3 linked regions of the Collimonas fungivorans genome follow. The protein of the gene in region 1 interacts with the protein of each later gene in a pairwise test. Links are inferred from orthologs where the notes say so. Each region holds a gene or a part of one and is shown in the gene's direction. Other genes may lie near its edges. The genes, in order: dnaQ, dnaE and CFter6_RS16275.

The links.
Region 2: the proteins of dnaQ (region 1) and dnaE interact in binary tests that used the Escherichia coli proteins (3 or more experiments, as listed by UniProt). The link is inferred for Collimonas fungivorans from one-to-one orthologs.
Region 3: the proteins of dnaQ (region 1) and CFter6_RS16275 interact in binary tests that used the Escherichia coli proteins (3 or more experiments, as listed by UniProt). The link is inferred for Collimonas fungivorans from one-to-one orthologs.

Annotation. Positions count from the first base shown.
Region 1 is NZ_CP013232.1:1,996,614-2,002,266, forward strand. What follows is about bases 969-3,952. They hold dnaQ (DNA polymerase III subunit epsilon), read left to right. Parts: upstream 969-2,083; coding sequence 2,084-2,821; downstream 2,822-3,952. Other genes in these bases: CFter6_RS08510 (class I SAM-dependent methyltransferase), read left to right, coding at 969-1,537; rnhA (ribonuclease HI), read left to right, coding at 1,580-2,014; CFter6_RS08530 (hypothetical protein), read left to right, coding at 3,648-3,866. Outside these bases: gloB (hydroxyacylglutathione hydrolase), read right to left, coding at 1-729; more of CFter6_RS08510, read left to right, coding at 752-968; CFter6_RS08535 (hypothetical protein), read left to right, coding at 4,532-4,930; CFter6_RS08540 (hypothetical protein), read right to left, coding at 5,022-5,258; CFter6_RS08545 (hypothetical protein), read right to left, coding at 5,308-5,535. UniProt on the Escherichia coli protein: DNA polymerase III is a complex, multichain enzyme responsible for most of the replicative synthesis in bacteria. The epsilon subunit contain the editing function and is a proofreading 3'-5' exonuclease.
Region 2 is NZ_CP013232.1:1,449,212-1,455,899, forward strand. Bases 1,275-5,293 are described here. They hold dnaE (DNA polymerase III subunit alpha), read left to right. Parts: upstream 1,275-1,625; coding sequence 1,626-5,093; downstream 5,094-5,293. Other genes in these bases: CFter6_RS06265 (sulfurtransferase), read right to left, coding at 1,275-1,519; CFter6_RS06275 (O-antigen ligase family protein), read left to right, coding at 5,151-5,293. In the rest of the region: CFter6_RS06260 (flavodoxin family protein), read left to right, coding at 1-544; more of CFter6_RS06265, read right to left, coding at 641-1,274; more of CFter6_RS06275, read left to right, coding at 5,294-6,392; lipid A export permease/ATP-binding protein MsbA, read left to right, coding at 6,396-6,688. UniProt on the Escherichia coli protein: DNA polymerase III is a complex, multichain enzyme responsible for most of the replicative synthesis in bacteria. This DNA polymerase also exhibits 3' to 5' exonuclease activity. The alpha chain is the DNA polymerase catalytic subunit.
Region 3 is NZ_CP013232.1:3,794,262-3,799,821, reverse strand. Bases 1,741-4,631 are described here. They hold CFter6_RS16275 (DNA polymerase III subunit gamma/tau), read left to right. Parts: upstream 1,741-2,068; coding sequence 2,069-4,195; downstream 4,196-4,631. Other genes in these bases: CFter6_RS16270 (YbaB/EbfC family nucleoid-associated protein), read left to right, coding at 4,280-4,600; CFter6_RS16280 (isovaleryl-CoA dehydrogenase), read right to left, coding at 1,741-1,835. Outside these bases: CFter6_RS16285 (penicillin-binding protein 1A), read left to right, coding at 1-113; more of CFter6_RS16280, read right to left, coding at 189-1,740; recombination mediator RecR, read left to right, coding at 4,663-5,259; CFter6_RS16260 (ABC transporter substrate-binding protein), read left to right, coding at 5,437-5,560. UniProt on the Escherichia coli protein: Part of the beta sliding clamp loading complex, which hydrolyzes ATP to load the beta clamp onto primed DNA to form the DNA replication pre-initiation complex.

The DNA of each region.
Region 1 (5,653 bases):
GCGGCCGCTGGCCTGCAGGCTGGCGAGGATGGCCGGCTGCCGGTAACGCAGGAAGGGGTTGGTGGCGATTTCCAGGGCGATGGTCGACGGCACGGTCGCTTGCTGGCGGGCGCGTTTGGCCTGTTCGCTGGCCATGCGGGCGACCAGGTCCGGATTGTCCGGTTCCACCGCCAGCGCAAAGCGCAGGTTGGCGACGGTGTATTCGTGGGCGCAATACACCTGGGTGTCTCCCGGCAAGCTGCTCAGCTTGCCCAGCGAATCGACCATCTGCGCCGGGCTGCCTTCGAACAGGCGGCCGCAACCGCCGGCAAACAGCGTGTCGCCGCAAAACAGCCAGGGCTGGCCATGCGCCACATAGGCAATGTGGCCACTGGTGTGGCCCGGCACTTCCAGCACCGACAAGGTCAGTCCCAGTTGCGGGACGACGGCGGTATCGCCTTCGCTGAGCTTCTGGCTGACGCCGGCGATGTCTTCGCCGGCAGGGCCGAATACCGGGATGTCGAAGTGCCGCAGCAAAGTTTGTACGCCGCCGACATGGTCAGCATGGTGATGTGTCAGTAAAATAGCGACAAGTATCAGGTCGTGGGCAGCGAGCGCGGCCAGGATCGGCTGGGCATCGCCGGGATCGACCACCGCCGCATGGCGGCCATCGTGAATCAGCCAGAGATAATTGTCGTTGAATGCCGGCACCGCCAATACGCTTAACGACTTATTGAATGGTTCTCTCATTGATTTATCAATTAAGGCAGGCATGGCAAATCCGTCGTCAGAAAAGTCCATTATAGCGCTCGGCCCCTGGCTGCAGACGCCCACCGGCAGTTACATGCTGGAGTGGGAGCAGGCGCGCCTGGACGCGATGACGGCGGATATCTTCGGCTTCAACGCGATGCAGATCGGCGTGCCGCAAATCAAGTCCCTGCAAGCGAACCGCATGCGCCACAAATGGCTGACGGACAGCCGCCTGCCGGCAGCGGGCGAAGCGCAATCCGGCGTGGTGGTGACCCACGATTTTGCCGAACTGCCGTTTGCCTCGCAAAGCCTGGACCTGGTGGTGTTGCCGCATGTGCTCGAGTTCGCCGCCGAGCCGCACCAGATCTTGCGCGAGGTCGAACGGGTGCTGATTCCGGAAGGGCAGGTTATCATCACCGGTTTTAATCCGGCCAGTTTGTGGGGCATCAGGCAAACCGCGGGCCGCATGTCGGGCGTGCATTTCCTGCCGCAGAACGCCGAGTTCATCAGCCTGCTACGCCTGAAAGACTGGCTGAAGCTGCTGAACATGGAAGTCAACCGCGGCCACTTCGGCTGCTACGCGCCGCCGTATACCAGCAGCAAGTGGCTGCATCGCTTCGCCTTCATGGAAAAGGCCGGCAACCGTTGGTGGCCATATTTCGGCGCGGTATATATCGTGCAGGCGATCAAGCGGGTGAAGGGCATGCACCTGGTCGGCCCGGCTTTCAGCAAACAGCTGATCAAGGCAGCGCGCGGCGTGCCGGCCACCAACAAGATACACAAGACGGACCGCAACGGCGCTGAGTAGTCAGGGCAGGGGTCTCACATATAACAAGCAGCGAAAGACAGTATGGACAAAGTAGAGATATATGCCGATGGCGCCTGCAAGGGCAATCCCGGCACCGGCGGCTGGGGTGCGCTATTGGTGGCGGATGGCAAGGAAAAGGAATTGTTTGGCGGCGAACGCAATACAACCAACAATCGGATGGAGCTGAAAGCGGTGATCGAGGCCTTGACCGCCCTGACTCGTCCCTGCGAGGTGACGGTGTATACCGACAGCCAGTATGTGCAAAAAGGGATCAGCGAATGGATCCACGGCTGGAAAGCGCGCGGCTGGAAAACCGCGGCGCGCGAACCCGTGAAAAACGTCGACCTGTGGCAGGCGCTAGACGCCGCCCAGGCCCAGCACAAGATCGAATGGAAATGGGTCCGGGGCCATGCCGGCCACGTCGGCAACGAGCGCGCCGACCAGCTCGCCAACCGCGGCGTGACCACGGTTGTATAACACCGCCACGGCCGCATTGGCTGCGGCGCGCTATTATTAACATATGTTTGTATTGAAAATTAAGTGACCATGCGACAAATCGTTCTGGATACCGAAACCACCGGCCTCAACCCGCGCACCGGCGACCGCGTCATCGAAATCGGTTGCGTCGAGTTGCTGAACCGGCGCCTGACCGGCAATAACTTCCATCGCTACATCAACCCCGAGCGCGATTCGGAAGAAGGCGCGCTGGCAGTCCACGGCCTGACCACCGCCTTCCTCAGCGACAAGCCGAAGTTCGCCGAAATATTCGACGAGCTGCGCGAGTACACCCGCGGCGCCCAGGTCATCATCCACAACGCCCCGTTCGACCTGGGCTTCCTCGACGCCGAATACAAGCTGCTAGGCAAGGGCACGTTTTCCGGCGATGTCGCCGGCGTCATCGACACCCTGGTGCAAGCCAAGGAAATGTATCCAGGCAAACGCAATTCGCTGGATGCCCTGTGCGACCGCTACGGCATCTCTAACGCCCACCGCACCTTGCACGGCGCCTTGCTTGACTCCGAATTGCTGGCCGAGGTGTACCTGGCGATGACGCGCGGCCAGAACAGTTTCAGCATCGACCTTGGGGCAGGGCACGGCGATGCGGACGGCGGCGGTGCGGCGCTGGAACTGCTGCCGCTGGCGGAGATCGTGGTGCGCACGGCGAACGCGGAAGAACTGGCCGAGCATGAGCTGCTGCTCAACGGTTTGGACAAGGATGCCAAAGGCGCCTGCATATGGCGCCAGCCGGCGGCAGATGCAACGGAAAACCCGCCGCAAAACTGATCTTGTAAAAAATTCACACAAGACACTAGCCACGAACGAGATTTGCCATTATAATTTCGCTTCTTTAGGCGCGTAGCTCAGCTGGTTAGAGCACTACCTTGACATGGTAGGGGTCGTTGGTTCGAGTCCAATCGTGCCTACCAGTATTCTCAACGTTTGCGGGGATGCTGGGACAAATTCGGGACAAATTCGAATTTGTTTGTAAGTGAATATCAGTGGAATGGAAGCGCAGTACGGCTTCCATTTTTGCTTTCTCCCTCCCGCGATCTGCGGAATCAATCCACTTTGCATAGACCGTAAATAGCATTTTTGCATTTGCATGCCCTAGCTGGCGGCTGATGTACGTCGGGTTCACGCCGGCCATTAATGCTGTTGTCGCGTAAGTGTGCCGGGTTTGGTAAGCGCGGCGTGTGCGAATCCCCAAACGTTTCAACGTTGGCTTCCAGTAATGGTCCCTCTGGCTGCGTTCGTCATGCCATGGCTTCTCGGTAACCGGGTTCTCAAATATCTCCGCCGATTTCATATAAGTGAAGGATTTTTGCGCCTGAAGCACCGCAATTGCTCGGTCAACCAGGTCGACGTCACGAATTTCATGCGTTTTTAGGCTTTTGAGCTGCCCCATAAAAGTTCTCGCCTGTTCGACCCTAACGGTGCCGTGATTCCAGTCGACGTCTCCCCAGCGCAGTGCGATCAGTTCTTCTGGCCGCATGCCCGTCATAAATGCGAATTCAAAATAATTCGCTATCCGACGATCATAGTGTTCGCGCATGCTTGAGAGAATCCACTCCATCTCTTCTGTAGTGAGCGGATCCGGCGCAGCTTTCTGATGTTTGCCATTCTCAATACCTTGCATTGGATTGACGAGCTCATGTATTTCCCGTCCTGCCAAGGTAAAGACACCTCTAAGTGGAATCAGATAATTATTGCAAAGCTTCGCGCTTGGCCAAGGATGCGAGCCAACGATCGCTACAATTTTTCCGTAACTCAGGGTTTCGATCGGGCTGTCGGCGCCAAGCTTGCTCTGCCAGAATTTCAGTGCATTTGAATATTGCGAGAGCGTGGCAGCCGCCAGTCGACCTTTGGTCTTAAGCCACATGTCGCACATGGCCCCAAACGTTCTGACTGTGGAGCCCATTTTCTCGGCATTGGGTGAATTCGGGAAAAACTCGCCATAGACAAAATTGCCCATCTGGATCTTGTGTTTGATCTGATCGACCAGCCGCTCCGCGAATTTGATGTTCGGTGCGGTCGGTCTCAAGTCGAGCGTCTCCCTACAACGACGCAACCGCCAGCTAAAAGACACGCGAATTGATGCTTCGCGAATCTCTACGCCGTTACCTTTACGCCCTCTACCCATTTGTAATACTCCTGCATATTCATGTTTATGTGGCCGTCTGGCGCACGACGGTAGTGAATTCCCTCAACCCAGATACCGTCTCGATTTTTCGCCGAACGGCTTTGTCGGTATATCCGGTGAGGGTGCAAAACACCGGTATTAGTACTAAGTGTACGTGGATGCCGGTCACTGCCGTCATCTCACTTTACCAGTACTTCTGCGACATTTCACAACTTGCACAAAGGAGGCCGCATCCTTCTCTCCGATGCGCGACTCGCGTTGCGGCGCGGCCAATGCAGCGTCGTCAATGTACTTAACTGGGTTTGTTGTCATGATAGGATTCTCGAATAATTAGTACTAACAGGGAGGCGGGAATGGCAACAGGTCAAATTGAAGATTTTTTCAAGGCAATGAAGGAGCGTCGCACCAGCGTCATATTTGCCGGTATCACGGCCGCTTGTATTTTTTTGTGGGCCTTCGTGGATTGGGCGACGCCTGCGGATGCCATTAAGGGACACTCCGTTCTGTTCGCGAAAATGGCTCTGGTCGCCGTGGGCGTAATTGCGTTTCTTGCTATCTGGGTCTATTTTCTGTATCCCAGGTATGAATGGGATGCTCAATTGCAGTGCTTTAAGCGAAAAAAAGACGGATTGTTTGTTTGTCCGTCGTGCCAAGGATCGAATATTGAAACGGTTTTGCGCCGCGGCTACCAGTTCTATAGTTGTCCGCGAACCGGGTGTACTGCCCGGCTGGCTCACAAGCAGGACAAATAAATGTCGCCGAATGAGCGAGAGCATACTAACGCGGTCTGATGTTGTGGCCCCTCTAGCAATCTCGCGCTTATGGGCGAAGTTAGATTTCATATCAGTACTGCTCAATTCCTGCAAGCGCCTTGATTTCTCTCGTAGTCATACCTGTCGCTTCATGCAGCTTCACCAACAACGTTGGCCCAACGGGTAGAACGTTGTTGCGAACTTTGCTGATCACTGGCGCTGCCACCTTGAGTACTCGAGCAAGCGCTGCGTCATTCTCTAAATTTTGATTTGAGATCACGACGTCCAGCATATGGGCAGGGTTGTTGGTCGTATGATTAATTTGCATAGCATTTCTCAGTAGTTGGATTTGTGTTTGAATGTAGTGGGCTCAGTTTTTACTGACTTAACTCGGATTGGTAGGCGCGTTCAAATGCCAACTTGCTTTGCCCTTCGTCTGGCCAGCTATCTGCGTTACAGAGATCCGCGCGCTGGGTTTGTATATCTGCTTCGATTTCTTCTGCAGTAGGGGTGGCATACTCGCCGGCGTTAGTAGCCATTGCGTTAGCAAAGCCATATGCGGCGATGAAAGCGAAGGCGCCAAGAACGTTTCGGAAGGTACTCATTGCTGTCTATCGGATATGCCGTTGAAATCGATCGTGCCATTTAACTTTTTCCAGGTACTGACGATGCCTGAAAATGGGGCGAGCCTTCTTTTCGTCGGCTCTACATTTTGTATTGCTA
Region 2 (6,688 bases), 550 kb from region 1 along the record:
CTACGGCCATACCAAAAAACAGGCAGAAGCCGTGCATGCCGGAGTGTTGCGGGCCGAGGGCGCTGCACCTGAACTGATCGCCATCGATGCCGAAGGCAATCTCAGCGACGCAGCCTGGGCTTCGCTGGAAGCGGCCGATGCCATCATCTTTGGCACGCCAACATACATGGGCACCGTTTCCTGGCAGTTCAAGAAGTTTGCCGATACCTCGTCGAAGCAATGGTTCGGCCAGAAATGGAAGGACAAGGTGGCTGCCGGCTTTACCAATTCAGCGACGATGAATGGCGACAAGGGCACCACCATGAGTTATCTGATCACCTTCGCGATGCAGCACAGCATGGTCTGGGTCGGCACCGGCTTGATGCCGGCCAACAGCAAGGCCGCGCAACGTAACGACGTGAACTTTGTCGGCGGTTTCTCCGGCGCGCTGGCGCAAAGCCCGTCGGACTCTTCGCCGGAAGAAGGCCCTGCAGCCGGCGATCTTGAAACCGCCAAACAGTTTGGCAAGCGCGTTGCAGAGACCGCACAGAAATTCAAGAAGTAATTTTCCTGCAAGAGGGCGAATCCAGGTTCGCTCCAGAAAGTAAAAAGCCCGCTTGCGATTGCAACCGGGCTTTTTTTACTGGTTCAGTAGTTGCGTTCAGTAAGCGCCGGTGGCTTCTGTTGGAATCGCCGCGGCTTCCGGCAGGCAATGCGGACAGGACTTGCCTGCCACGTATTGCGGCGACAGTTGCTGGCGCGGCGTCACCACGGCGCGGCAAGCGTAGCATTGCACGGTGGCGGTTTCCTGCAGTTGCGGATTGAGCGCGGTGCGATAGTCGAACACAAAACAGTCGCCGTCGTAATGAGCGCCGCCGCATTCTTCGAAATACTTGAGGATCCCGCCTTCCAGCTGATAGACGCTGTCGTAGCCGATATTCTGCATGTGGATTGCGGCTTTCTCGCAGCGGATGCCGCCGGTACAGAAAGTGACGACAGTCTTGTCGGCCAGTTCGTCCTTGTGCGCAGCGATCACAGCCGGGAACTCACTGAATTTTTCGATGCGGTAATCGATCGTGTTTTCAAAGGTGCCGACGTCGACTTCAAATGCGTTGCGCGTATCCAGCATGACTACCGGCCGGCCTTTGTCGTCGTAGCCCTGGTCCAGCCAGCGCTTCAGCGTCTGTGCTTGCACCGCCGGAGCGCGGCCCAGCTCCGGCTTGATCAACGGATGTTTCATTGTGATGATTTCTGCTTTCAGCTTGACCAGCATGCGCGTGAAAGGCTGCTTTTCGGAATAACTTTCCTTCACCTCCAGGTCAGCGAAGCGTTCGTCGGCGCGCAGCCAGGCCAGGAACTGGTCGATTTGCTCACGCAGGCCGGCCAGGAACAGGTTGATTCCCTCCGGAGTAAGCAAAATCGTGCCCTTTAGTTGCAATTGCTTACAAATTGCAAGAAATTCCGGACGCTTTTGCTCTGCGTCTATGAAAGTGATGAATTTATAGGCGGCGATATTGACGTAGGGATGGCTGGACTGCATGGTGTATTTCTCGGTAAGTCGTTGATTTATCAGTATTATAAACGCCGGCTGCAGGATTGCCCAATTTTGCCCTTGGCGGGCGGGGCCTCAGGGTAAAATACCGGCCATGACGACACCGCAATTTATTCATCTCCGCCTCCACTCCGAGTATTCCATTGTCGATGGCCTGGTACGCATCGACGATGTCGTGAAAGCCGCTGCCGGCGACAAGCAGGCAGCACTTGGCATCTCCGACCTCGCCAATCTGTTCGGCATGGTCAAATTCTACAAAGCTGCGCGCGGCAAGGGCATCAAGCCGATCATCGGCTGCGATGTTTGGATCACCAATGACGACGATCGCGACAAGCCGTCGCGCTTGCTGCTGCTGGTCAAGAACCGCGGCGGTTATTTGCAGCTGTGTGAACTGCTGTCCCGGGCCTGGCTGGAAAACCTGCATCGCGGCCGCGCGGAAATCCGCGCCGAATGGCTGGCTGAACTGACGCAGCAGAGTGGCGGCAACGGCCTGATTGCCTTGTCCGGCGCCCATTTCGGCGACATCGGCATTGCCATCGATAATGGCAATACGGGATTGGCGGAACGTTGCATCGAGCGGTGGGCGGCGATTTTCCCGGACAATTTTTATGTCGAGATCCAGCGCGCCGACCAGCCCAACATGGAGGCGCACGTGCGCCAGGCGGTAGCGCTGGCGGCCAAGTTCAACGTGCCGGTGGTGGCTACGCATCCGATCCAGTTCCTGGATAAGGAAGAATTCATTGCGCATGAAGCCCGCACTTGTATCGCCGAAGGCGAAATGCTGGCGAATGCGCGCCGCGTACGCCGTTTCAACGACCAGCAGTCGTTCAAGACCCAGGCGGAAATGGCCGAGCTGTTCGCCGATATGCCGGCCGCGCTGCAGAATTCCATCGAAATCGCCAAGCGCTGCAACCTGACGCTGCAATTGGGCAAGCCGCAGTTGCCGGATTTCCCGACACCGGACGGCATGACCATCGGCGATTTCCTGATACAGCAGTCGCAGGAAGGCCTGGAGCTGCGCCTGCTGCATCTGTTCCCGGACGAAACGAAGCGCGAACAGCAGCGCCAACGCTACCAGGACCGGCTCAAATTTGAAACCGACACCATCATCAAGATGGGTTTTCCCGGCTACTTCCTGATCGTTGCCGAGTTTATCCGCTGGGCCAAGCAGAATGGCGTACCGGTCGGGCCGGGCCGGGGTTCGGGAGCAGGTTCGCTGGTCGCGTATTCGCTGCAGATCACCGATCTCGATCCGCTCAAATACAATCTGCTGTTCGAACGTTTCCTGAACCCTGAACGGGTATCGATGCCCGACTTCGATATCGATTTTTGCCAGGAAGGCCGCGATCGCGTCATCCAGCACGTCAAGGATCTCTACGGCAAGGATGCTGTATCGCAGATCGCCACCTTCGGCACCATGGCGGCCAAGGGCGCGATCCGCGACGTCGGGCGGGTGCTCGATTTTGGCTACAATTTCTGCGACGGCATTTCCAAGCTGATTCCGTTCAAGCCGGGCAAGCACGTAACGATTGCCGACGCCATCCAGGAAGAGCCGATGCTGGCCGAGCGGCTGGAGAACGAGGAAGAGGTCAAGCAGCTGCTCAACCTGGCGCAGCAAGTCGAAGGCATCGCGCGCAACATCGGCATGCATGCCGGCGGCGTGCTGATTGCGCCAGGCAAGCTCACCGACTTCTGTCCGCTATACACACAGGGCGGCGACGCCGGCGTGGTCTCGCAGTACGATAAAGACGACGTCGAAGCCGTCGGCCTGGTCAAGTTCGACTTTTTGGGTTTGACCACACTGACGATTCTTGACCGCGCAGTGCGCTACATCAAGCAGCTCGATCCGGCCATGGCTGATTTCAGCCTGGAAAAACTGCCGCTCAACGACCGGCCGTCGTATGAATTGCTGACCGCCGCTAAAACAGTGGCCGTGTTCCAGCTGGAAAGCCGCGGCATGCAAGGCATGCTGAAAGATGCGCGGCCCGACCGCTTCGAAGACATTATCGCGCTGGTGGCGTTGTACCGGCCGGGTCCGATGGACCTGATCCCGGACTTCTGCAAACGCAAGCACGGCGAGCGTTTCGACTATCCCGATCCGCGCACCGAAGGCATCTTGTCGGAAACCTACGGCATCATGGTGTACCAGGAGCAGGTGATGCAGATGGCGCAGGTGGTCGGCGGTTACTCGCTCGGCGGCGCGGATCTGCTGCGGCGGGCGATGGGTAAGAAAAAAGCGGAGGAGATGGCGGAGCATCGCCAGATTTTCCGCGACGGCGCCGCCAAGGACGGTTTGACCGAAGCCAAGGCCGACGAGATTTTCGACTTGATGGAAAAGTTCGCGGGCTACGGCTTCAACAAGTCGCACGCCGCCGCTTATGCATTGCTGTCTTATCACACCGCTTACCTGAAAGCACATCACCCCGCCGCGTTCATGGCAGCCAACTTGTCGCTGGCGATGGACGACACCGAAAAGATCAAGATCCTGGTGGAAGATTCGCTGACGGTGTGCAAGCTGACCTTGCTGCCGCCGGACATCAATCTGTCGGATTACCGTTTCACGCCGGAAGGCGAGCCGGGCAAGAAGGCGACGTTCATCCGCTACGGCCTTGGTGCGGTAAAAGGTTCGGGGCAGAACGCGATTGAAGCTATCATCGCGGCCCGCCAGGAAAAGCCGTTCGTCAACCTGTTCGATTTCTGCCTGCGGGTAGACAAGCGCCAGATCAATCGTCGCACCATCGAGTCGCTGATACGCGCCGGTGCGTTCGATTGTTTCAAGGTCGACCGCGGAATCCTGCTGGCTTCGGTGCCGCGCGCGATGGAAGCAGCAGACCAGAAACTGGCGTCCGCCAACCAGGTCAGCCTGTTTGGAGGCGACGACAGTGATCTTGAAGCGCCGATCGAATATGTGCAGGCGGCGCCATGGACTGACAAGCAAAAATTGACTGAAGAGAAGAGCGCGCTCGGTTTCTATCTGTCGGGCCATCTGTTCCATGCCTACGCCGCTGAAGCGCGCCGCTTCGCCCGCACTCCGCTCGGCAGCCTGGAACCGTCGCGCGAACCGCGCGTCCTGGCAGGCATCATCTCTGGCTTGCGGGCGCAAATGACACAGCGTGGAAAAATGATGATCGTGACGCTGGACGACGGCAGCGCGACTGTCGATGTCACTGTCTATAACGAGCAGTTTGAACCGAACAAGGCGTTTTTCAAGGAAGACGAATTCCTGGTGGTGCATGGCAAGGTGTCGGAAGATCGTTTCAACGGTGGTTTGCGGGTGTCGGCGGAGAGGGTGATGGATATTGCTACTGCGCGGATTCAGTACGGCCGCCAGATCGTGCTGTCCCTATCGTCGCTGTCACAGAAAATCGATGCGGCGCAGCTTAGGGACATGCTATCGTCGCATCGCTCAGAAACCGGCTTGCCCATGACGCTGCGCTATACCGGGGAAGGCATCGCTTGCGAAATATTATTCGGCAATGAGTGGAGAGTTTCGCCTAGCGATGGCCTGCAGCTCGCCCTGATAGAAAAGGTGGGACCGGAAGCGGTCGCTGTGGAATATTAAACTGATGCGATTTATCCGGCGCCGTCTCACCATTTAACTTAACCCCGGAGAAGAAATTTGTCCTATATCAAATGGCCTGTGATTCTGGCCATTCTGCTGTTTCCTGCTTTATCCATTGTGCTGCACAACGCTGGCAATGCCTGTTTATTCGTGCTTTTGATTTGCAGCATAGTCGCACTGATCCTGCGCTGCAAACCTATGGACATCGCGTTCAGTCAAGTGTTGAAAGACTATTGGCTGCTTCATCTTGCCATGGCTTCCTTGTTCATTGCAGTTATTCTCAATCAGCTTTCGCTTGGAATTTTTGACGCCAAGCAATATGATCGCGCGTTGCGCCTTGCCGTCTTTGCGCCTGTCTTTTGGATAGTAATGGCGGCACCCCTTAAATATCTGAAGTATGTGCAGTGGTCTTTCATTTGCGGAATCATTGCAGCAACGATCAAGATCTATCTGGTGACGGACGGAGGAATATCGCGGCCAGGCAATATCGGATTTCTGCTGATCATTGCTTTTTCTGACATTGCCCTGTTGCTTGGTTGTATGACACTGCTGTCGATCGGCTGGAACAATCGCCGCAATAAAATGATCATGGCCCTGAAATTCATCATTTTTATTGCCAGCCTGTACATCACCATTCTGGGACAGTCCAGAGGCACCTGGATAGCGATTCCTTTTTTCATGATTTTCGCAGTCCATTCCTGGAAAAGAATCCAGTTGCGCCATAAGTTGATGCTGACAATTTTCTCTCTTGTCGTGGTGGGATCCGTGTTTACTTTCAGTAGTACAGTGGAAACCAGGATGACGGAAGCTAAATCGGATATTTCTCTTTATCTGCATGGGAAAAATGTTGATACTTCGCTAGGTATCAGACTTCAGCTCTGGCGGGCATCCTGGGAACTGTTCAAGGAACGCCCGGTTTTTGGGATCGGACGGGAGAACTTCGGTATAGGTTTGGAAACCCTGTCTGCGCAAAACAAGATTAGTCCCCTCGCGGCATCTCTTGCACATTCTCACAATGAACTTTTGTTTAATCTGACCATCTTGGGGATATTCGGGCTACTGGCGAACTTGTCGATATATTGCGTGCCAGCGTATTATTTTTACAGGGAAATACATCACCCTGATAGGGACATTAGAGTGGCGGCAGGATTGGGGGGGCTCCTCTGTCTGGGCTTCTTTATCTTTGGCCTTACGGATCTGATGTTTTTCTGGACAGTTCTTGGCGGGTTTTATTGCATGAGCGTTGCGACATTCCTTGCGATCATACTTAAGCGCAAAAAAGAAATTAAGGCCGACTGACTGATGAGCTCATCTTCCTATACAACTTATTTCAAACGCCTGGCGATACTACACCGGCCGTACAAAAAGCGTCTGTTTCTGGGACTGCTCGGGATGGTGGTAACTGCGGCAACAGAGCCGCTGGTTGCTTATATTTTCAAGATTTTGCTGGATAACGGTTTTGTTCAAAAGCCGACTTTTCCGCTGTGGTTGGTGCCGGTTGCCGTGATCGGTGCATTTGTAGCACGCGGTGCGTCAACCTTCTTGACGACATACATGACTAATTGGGTTTCCACCCGGGTATTGAATACCTTGCG
Region 3 (5,560 bases), 1.8 Mb from region 1 along the record:
GAGCGCCAGTAGAAATCGGTCCGGACGGGACGCCTGTTCCTGCGCCTGTGCCGCAAACCAATCCGCAGGAAGACGAGAAGCAGAATATCCTGAAGTTGTTCAGCGGTCATTGACGCTGCTTGCGGATAGAAGCGTATTGTTTTCGGTAGGGTGAGTACAGGTGCCCACCCTACGTGCCGATTTGCCGTTTAGCTGGCCCAGGTCCGCTGCAAAATCTGCTGCTGCAGATGCGCCGCCGCCAAGGTTCCATAGACCCGTCCGCCCATCGCTTCGCTGCGGCTGGCGATGAAAGCGTCGGCAATGACTGAAGGCGTGTGCTGCAGCATCAAAGCGCCCTGGACCGTCAGCACCAGGCGCTGCACGAAGCGGCGTCCCAGCATCTCGCGCTGTTCGGCTGGCGCCGCCAGATCCTTCTGCAAATCGTCCAGCATCCCGCGCAGGCCCAGATGGTCGCGCGCCGTTTCAGCCAGCTGCGCCAGCAGCAAGCCGAAACTGGCCGGCTCGCGTTCAATGGCGCGCAGCACGTCCAGGCACATGACGTTGCCCGAACCTTCCCAGATCGAGTTGACCGGCGCTTCGCGGTAAAGACGCGCCATCGGACCGGTTTCGACATAGCCGTTGCCGCCCCAGATTTCCATGCATTCGCCGCTGAATTCCAGCGCCCGCTTGCAGACCCAGAACTTGGCGGCGGGCGTGACGATACGGCGCCAGGCGCGCTGCAGCGGATCGTCCGGATGTTCGAAAGCGCTAGCCAGCTGCAGCATCAGCAGTGTCGCCGCCTCGCTTTCCAGCGCCAGGTCGGACAAGACGTTTTGCATCAGCGGCTGTTCTGCCAGATGGCGGCCGAAAGCGCTGCGGTGGCGCGCATGATGCAGCGCCTGCACCAGCGCCTGGCGCATCAGGCCGGCGGAACCGATGACGCAATCGAGGCGCGTGTGGTTGGCCATTTCGATGATGGTCGGGATGCCGCGGCCTTCGTCGCCGACCATGATGCCGAAGGCTTCCCGGAATTCCACCTCGCTGCTGGAATTGGAACGGTTGCCGAGCTTGTCTTTCAGGCGCTGGATCTGCACCGGGTTCTTGCTGCCGTCAGGCCGCCAGCGTGGCACGAAAAAACAGCTCAAGCCCATCTCGGTACGCGCCAGCACCATGTGGGCGTCGCACATCGGCGCCGAAAAAAACCATTTATGTCCGGTCAGCAGGTAACCGGCGCCGCGTCCGCCGCCGCCCTCGAGCGGGATGGCCGTGGTGGTATTGCTGCGCACGTCGGAGCCGCCTTGTTTTTCCGTCATGCCCATGCCGAGCAGGATAGAGTTCTTGTGTTCCAGCGCCAGGTCGCGGCTGTCATGTTCACATGACAACAGTTTTGCCTGCAGGGCGGCAAACAAGGCTGGTTCCTGCTGCAGCACCGGGATCGAGGCGAAAGTCATGGTGGTGGGGCAGAGCGATCCGGCTTCCAGCTGGGCGTGCAGGAAATAACCGGCGGCGCGCGCCACGTGGCTGCCGCTTTGCGGCTTGATCCAGGGCAGGGCATGCAAACCTTCGCGGCGCAGCATGCCTAGCAGGGCGTGCCAGGCCGGGTGGAATTCGACGGCGTCGATGCGGTTGCCGAGGCGGTCGAAAGTATTCAGTTCGGGCTGGTGGCGGTTGGCCAGTTCAGCCAGCTGCCAGCTTTCCTTGCTGCCGAGCTCGGCGCCGTAGCGCGCCAGCTGCTCGGCGCGCCATTGTCCGTGCAGGCGCTGCACGCCAGCTTGCAAGATGGTGTCGTCCAGGTACAGGTTGTTGCCATACAGTTCAGGCACCTGATTGGTGACTTCGTGGGTCTGCCCTTGCATGAGTGATCTCCTGATTTTATGGGGCTGTGTTGCTTGGCTTTACCTTGACTTTACCCCTTGCCCGGGTTCTCTGGAAGGTGTTGTCAGGCAATTATCTAGAGCGGCGCTTCAGTCGGCGCTTCCCCAATGAAATGCCGGCAAGTTTAAAAGCTGTGCGGGCTTCGTCTGTCAGGTAAAATGCTGTCTGTATTTCACAATTTGCTTTCACAACTTGCTGCCCCTATCCGCTGCCTATGTCCTACCAAGTTCTCGCCCGTAAATATCGCCCCAGGAGTTTCGATACGCTGGTCGGCCAGGAACACGTCGTAAGGGCCTTGACGCATGCCTTGGAGCAGCAGCGCCTGCACCACGCCTATTTATTTACCGGCACGCGCGGCGTCGGCAAGACCACCTTGTCGCGGATCCTGGCGAAATCGCTGAATTGCATCGGCGCCGACGGCAACGGCGGCATCACCGCGACGCCGTGCGGCGTGTGCGAAGCGTGCGTGGCGATCGACGCCGGGCGCTTTGTCGACTATATCGAGATGGACGCGGCCTCGAACCGCGGCGTCGACGAAATGGCGCAGTTGCTGGAGCAGGCTGTGTATGCGCCGTCCAATGCGCGCTTCAAGGTCTACATGATCGACGAAGTGCACATGCTCACCAACCACGCTTTCAATTCGATGCTGAAGACGCTGGAAGAGCCGCCTGAACATGTCAAGTTCATCCTGGCCACCACCGACCCGCAAAAAATCCCGGTGACGGTGCTGTCGCGTTGCCTGCAGTTCAATTTGAAGCAGATGCCGCCCGGCCATATCATCAGTCACCTGGACAATATCCTGGGCCAGGAACAGATCGAATTCGAAACCCCGGCGCTGCGCTTGCTGGCGCAAGGCGCGCACGGCTCGATGCGCGATGCGCTGTCGCTGACCGACCAGGCGATCGCCTATGCCGCCGGCAAGGTGACCCTGGAAGCGGTGCAGGGCATGCTCGGTGCGCTCGACCAGTCTTACCTGATCCGCGTGCTGGATGCGCTGGTGGCGAAAGACGGCCCCGGCTTGCTGGCGGTGGCCGACGACATGGCCAGCCGCAGCTTGTCGTACAGCGCGGCGCTGCAAGACCTGGGCACGTTGCTGCATCGGGTAGCGCTGGCGCAAAGCGTGCCGGCAGCCCTGGCCGACGATTTGCCGGAACGCGAAGAAGTGATCCGGCTGTCGGCCTTGTTCGATGCCGAAGAAATACAGCTGTTTTACCAGATCGCCGTACACGGCCGCAATGAACTTGGCCTGGCGCCGGACGAATACGCCGGTTTTTCGATGACCCTGCTGCGCATGCTGGCGTTCCGGCCGCAAGCCGGCGGCAGCATCGCGGCGCCGCCGCCGGTCAGCCGTCCGCGGCCGCAGGCAAGCACTGCGCCAGCCACAGCCGCGCCTGCTGCATCGACGAGGCCGCCAGCACAGGCGGCGCCAACCGCCGCCCGCCTGAGCAGCGCACCGCCGACACTCAGCACCAGCGCACCAGTTGTACCTCTTGCGCCAGCCGCCGGCAACGGCGCCATGAGTCCGGCCCGGGCGGCGCTGGAAGCAGCGCGCGCCGCGTCTTCCCGCAAGGGCGGCGCACCGGCACGGCCGCAGTCAAGCCAGGCGCCGGCAGCACCGGTCAGCCAGCCAGCCGCGGCGGCCGTAGCGGACGTAGCGGACGCCAAACCGGCGGCGCCGGCCTATGTGCAGCAAGTGCCGCAGAATTCTTCGGTGCCGCCTTGGGAAGAAGAGATCCCGCTGCCCATGGATTTGCCGGACACCGAATTTTCCAGTTCGGCGGCTGAAAAAAAAACTGAGTCGTATTCATCGCCAGCCCCTCCGTCGCGCCCAGCTGCCGCCAACGGCGCAGTGAGCAATGGCCGCCAGCCTGTGCGCGCCGAACCGGTGGTGCAGCAGCCGGCAGCTGCGCCGGAGCCGCTGCCGCCGCTGGTGCTGCAGCCCGATCCGAACCTGAACTGGGACGGCAACTGGCCCTTGCTGGCTTCCACCCTTGCGGTGCGCGGCGTGGCACATCAGCTGGCGCAGCAGAGCGAACTGGTCAAGTCCGACAGCAGCGGCCCGGCGACCCAGTTTCATCTGCGGATTCCGTTCGATACACTGCGCTCGGCTGGCAGTGTCGATAAGTTGGAGCTTGCGCTGAGCGAGCATTTCGGCCGTCCGGTCAAAGTGGAAACCGAGCTCGGTACGGTGCGCCATACCGCCAACGCGCAGATGCTGGCGGCGCAGGCAGAGCGCCAGCGCCTGGCGGAACTGACCGCGCAGAGCGATCCCTTCATCCAGAGCATGATGCGTGAATTCGGCGCATCGATCGTGCCGGGATCGATCAAGCCTCTGGGCTGAAGCAGCCGGAAGCAACGCGGGCCGGCATCGGCTTGGCCCGTTTGAAATACCAGTCAGATTATCTGTTTTTATAGGAGAAGCACCATGATGAAGGGCCAACTGGCAGGGCTGATGAAACAAGCCCAGGCAATGCAGGACAACATGAAGAAGATGCAAGACCAACTGGCCTTGATCGAAGTCGAAGGCGAGTCGGGCGCAGGCCTGGTGAAAGTCGTGATGACTTGCAAGAACGCAGTCAAGCGGGTGGCAATCGACGCTTCGCTGCTGGCTGACGACAAGGACATGCTGGAAGACCTGGTAGCCGCCGCGTTCAACGATGCAGTGCGCAAGGCTGAAGCGCTGTCGGCTGAAAAAATGTCCGGCCTGACCGCTGGCATGCCTGCCGGCTTCAAACTGCCATTCTGATCAACCGTATCATTGATTGAGCACCGACCGCATGACGCTTGTAACCTGATGCAGGGCCAGCCGTGAAAATTCCTTCCAGTCTCACCTTGCTGACCGAAGCCTTGCGTCATCTGCCCGGTGTCGGCCCCAAGTCGGCTCAGCGCATGGCTTATCACTTGCTGCAGCATGACCGCGACGGTGCGGCCTTGCTGGGGCGGGCGCTGACGCAGGCGGTCGACCAGATCCGCCACTGCGCGCTGTGCAATACCTTCACCGAGAACGAGGTGTGCGAAACCTGCCTCGATCCGGAGCGCGATCCGAGTTTGCTGTGCGTGGTGGAGACGCCTACCGACCAGCTGATGATCGAACAGACGCTGACTTTCAAGGGTTTGTATTTTGTGCTGATGGGACGCCTGTCGCCGCTGGACGGCATCGGCCCCAAAGACATCCAGCTGGAGAAGCTGATCAGCCGCGCCACCGACGGCGTCGTCAAGGAAGTGGTGCTGGCCACCAATTTCACCAACGAAGGCGAAGCCACTGCCCATTACATCAGCGAGACGATGAAAGCCCGCGGCCTGCAGGTCAGCCGTTTGGCGCGCGGCGTGCCGGTAGGCGGCGAGCTGGAGTATGTCGACGCCGGCACCATCGCGCGCGCCATGCTGGACCGGCGCGCAACCTGACAAAACGGAGCGCCATGCCAAAAAAACATAGCAGTAGTCCGAATTAAACCGGCTCGGGCAGTATTATCATAGAAGACTAGTAACCAGTTTCGAGACAGCCGCGCCAAGACGGCAAAGAAAACATACATTGCAAAAACAAACAGCAGTGAAATAACCCTGGATATACGAGGAGACAATATGAAATTCAGCTGGAAGCAGTTCGGCATCGCCCTTTGCCTATTCTTGGCGGGGTACTTTACCTTCAATGGCAAACTGTTTGCGCAGACCCCCGAGAAAACCAAGGTAGCGATCGCCGTGGGCG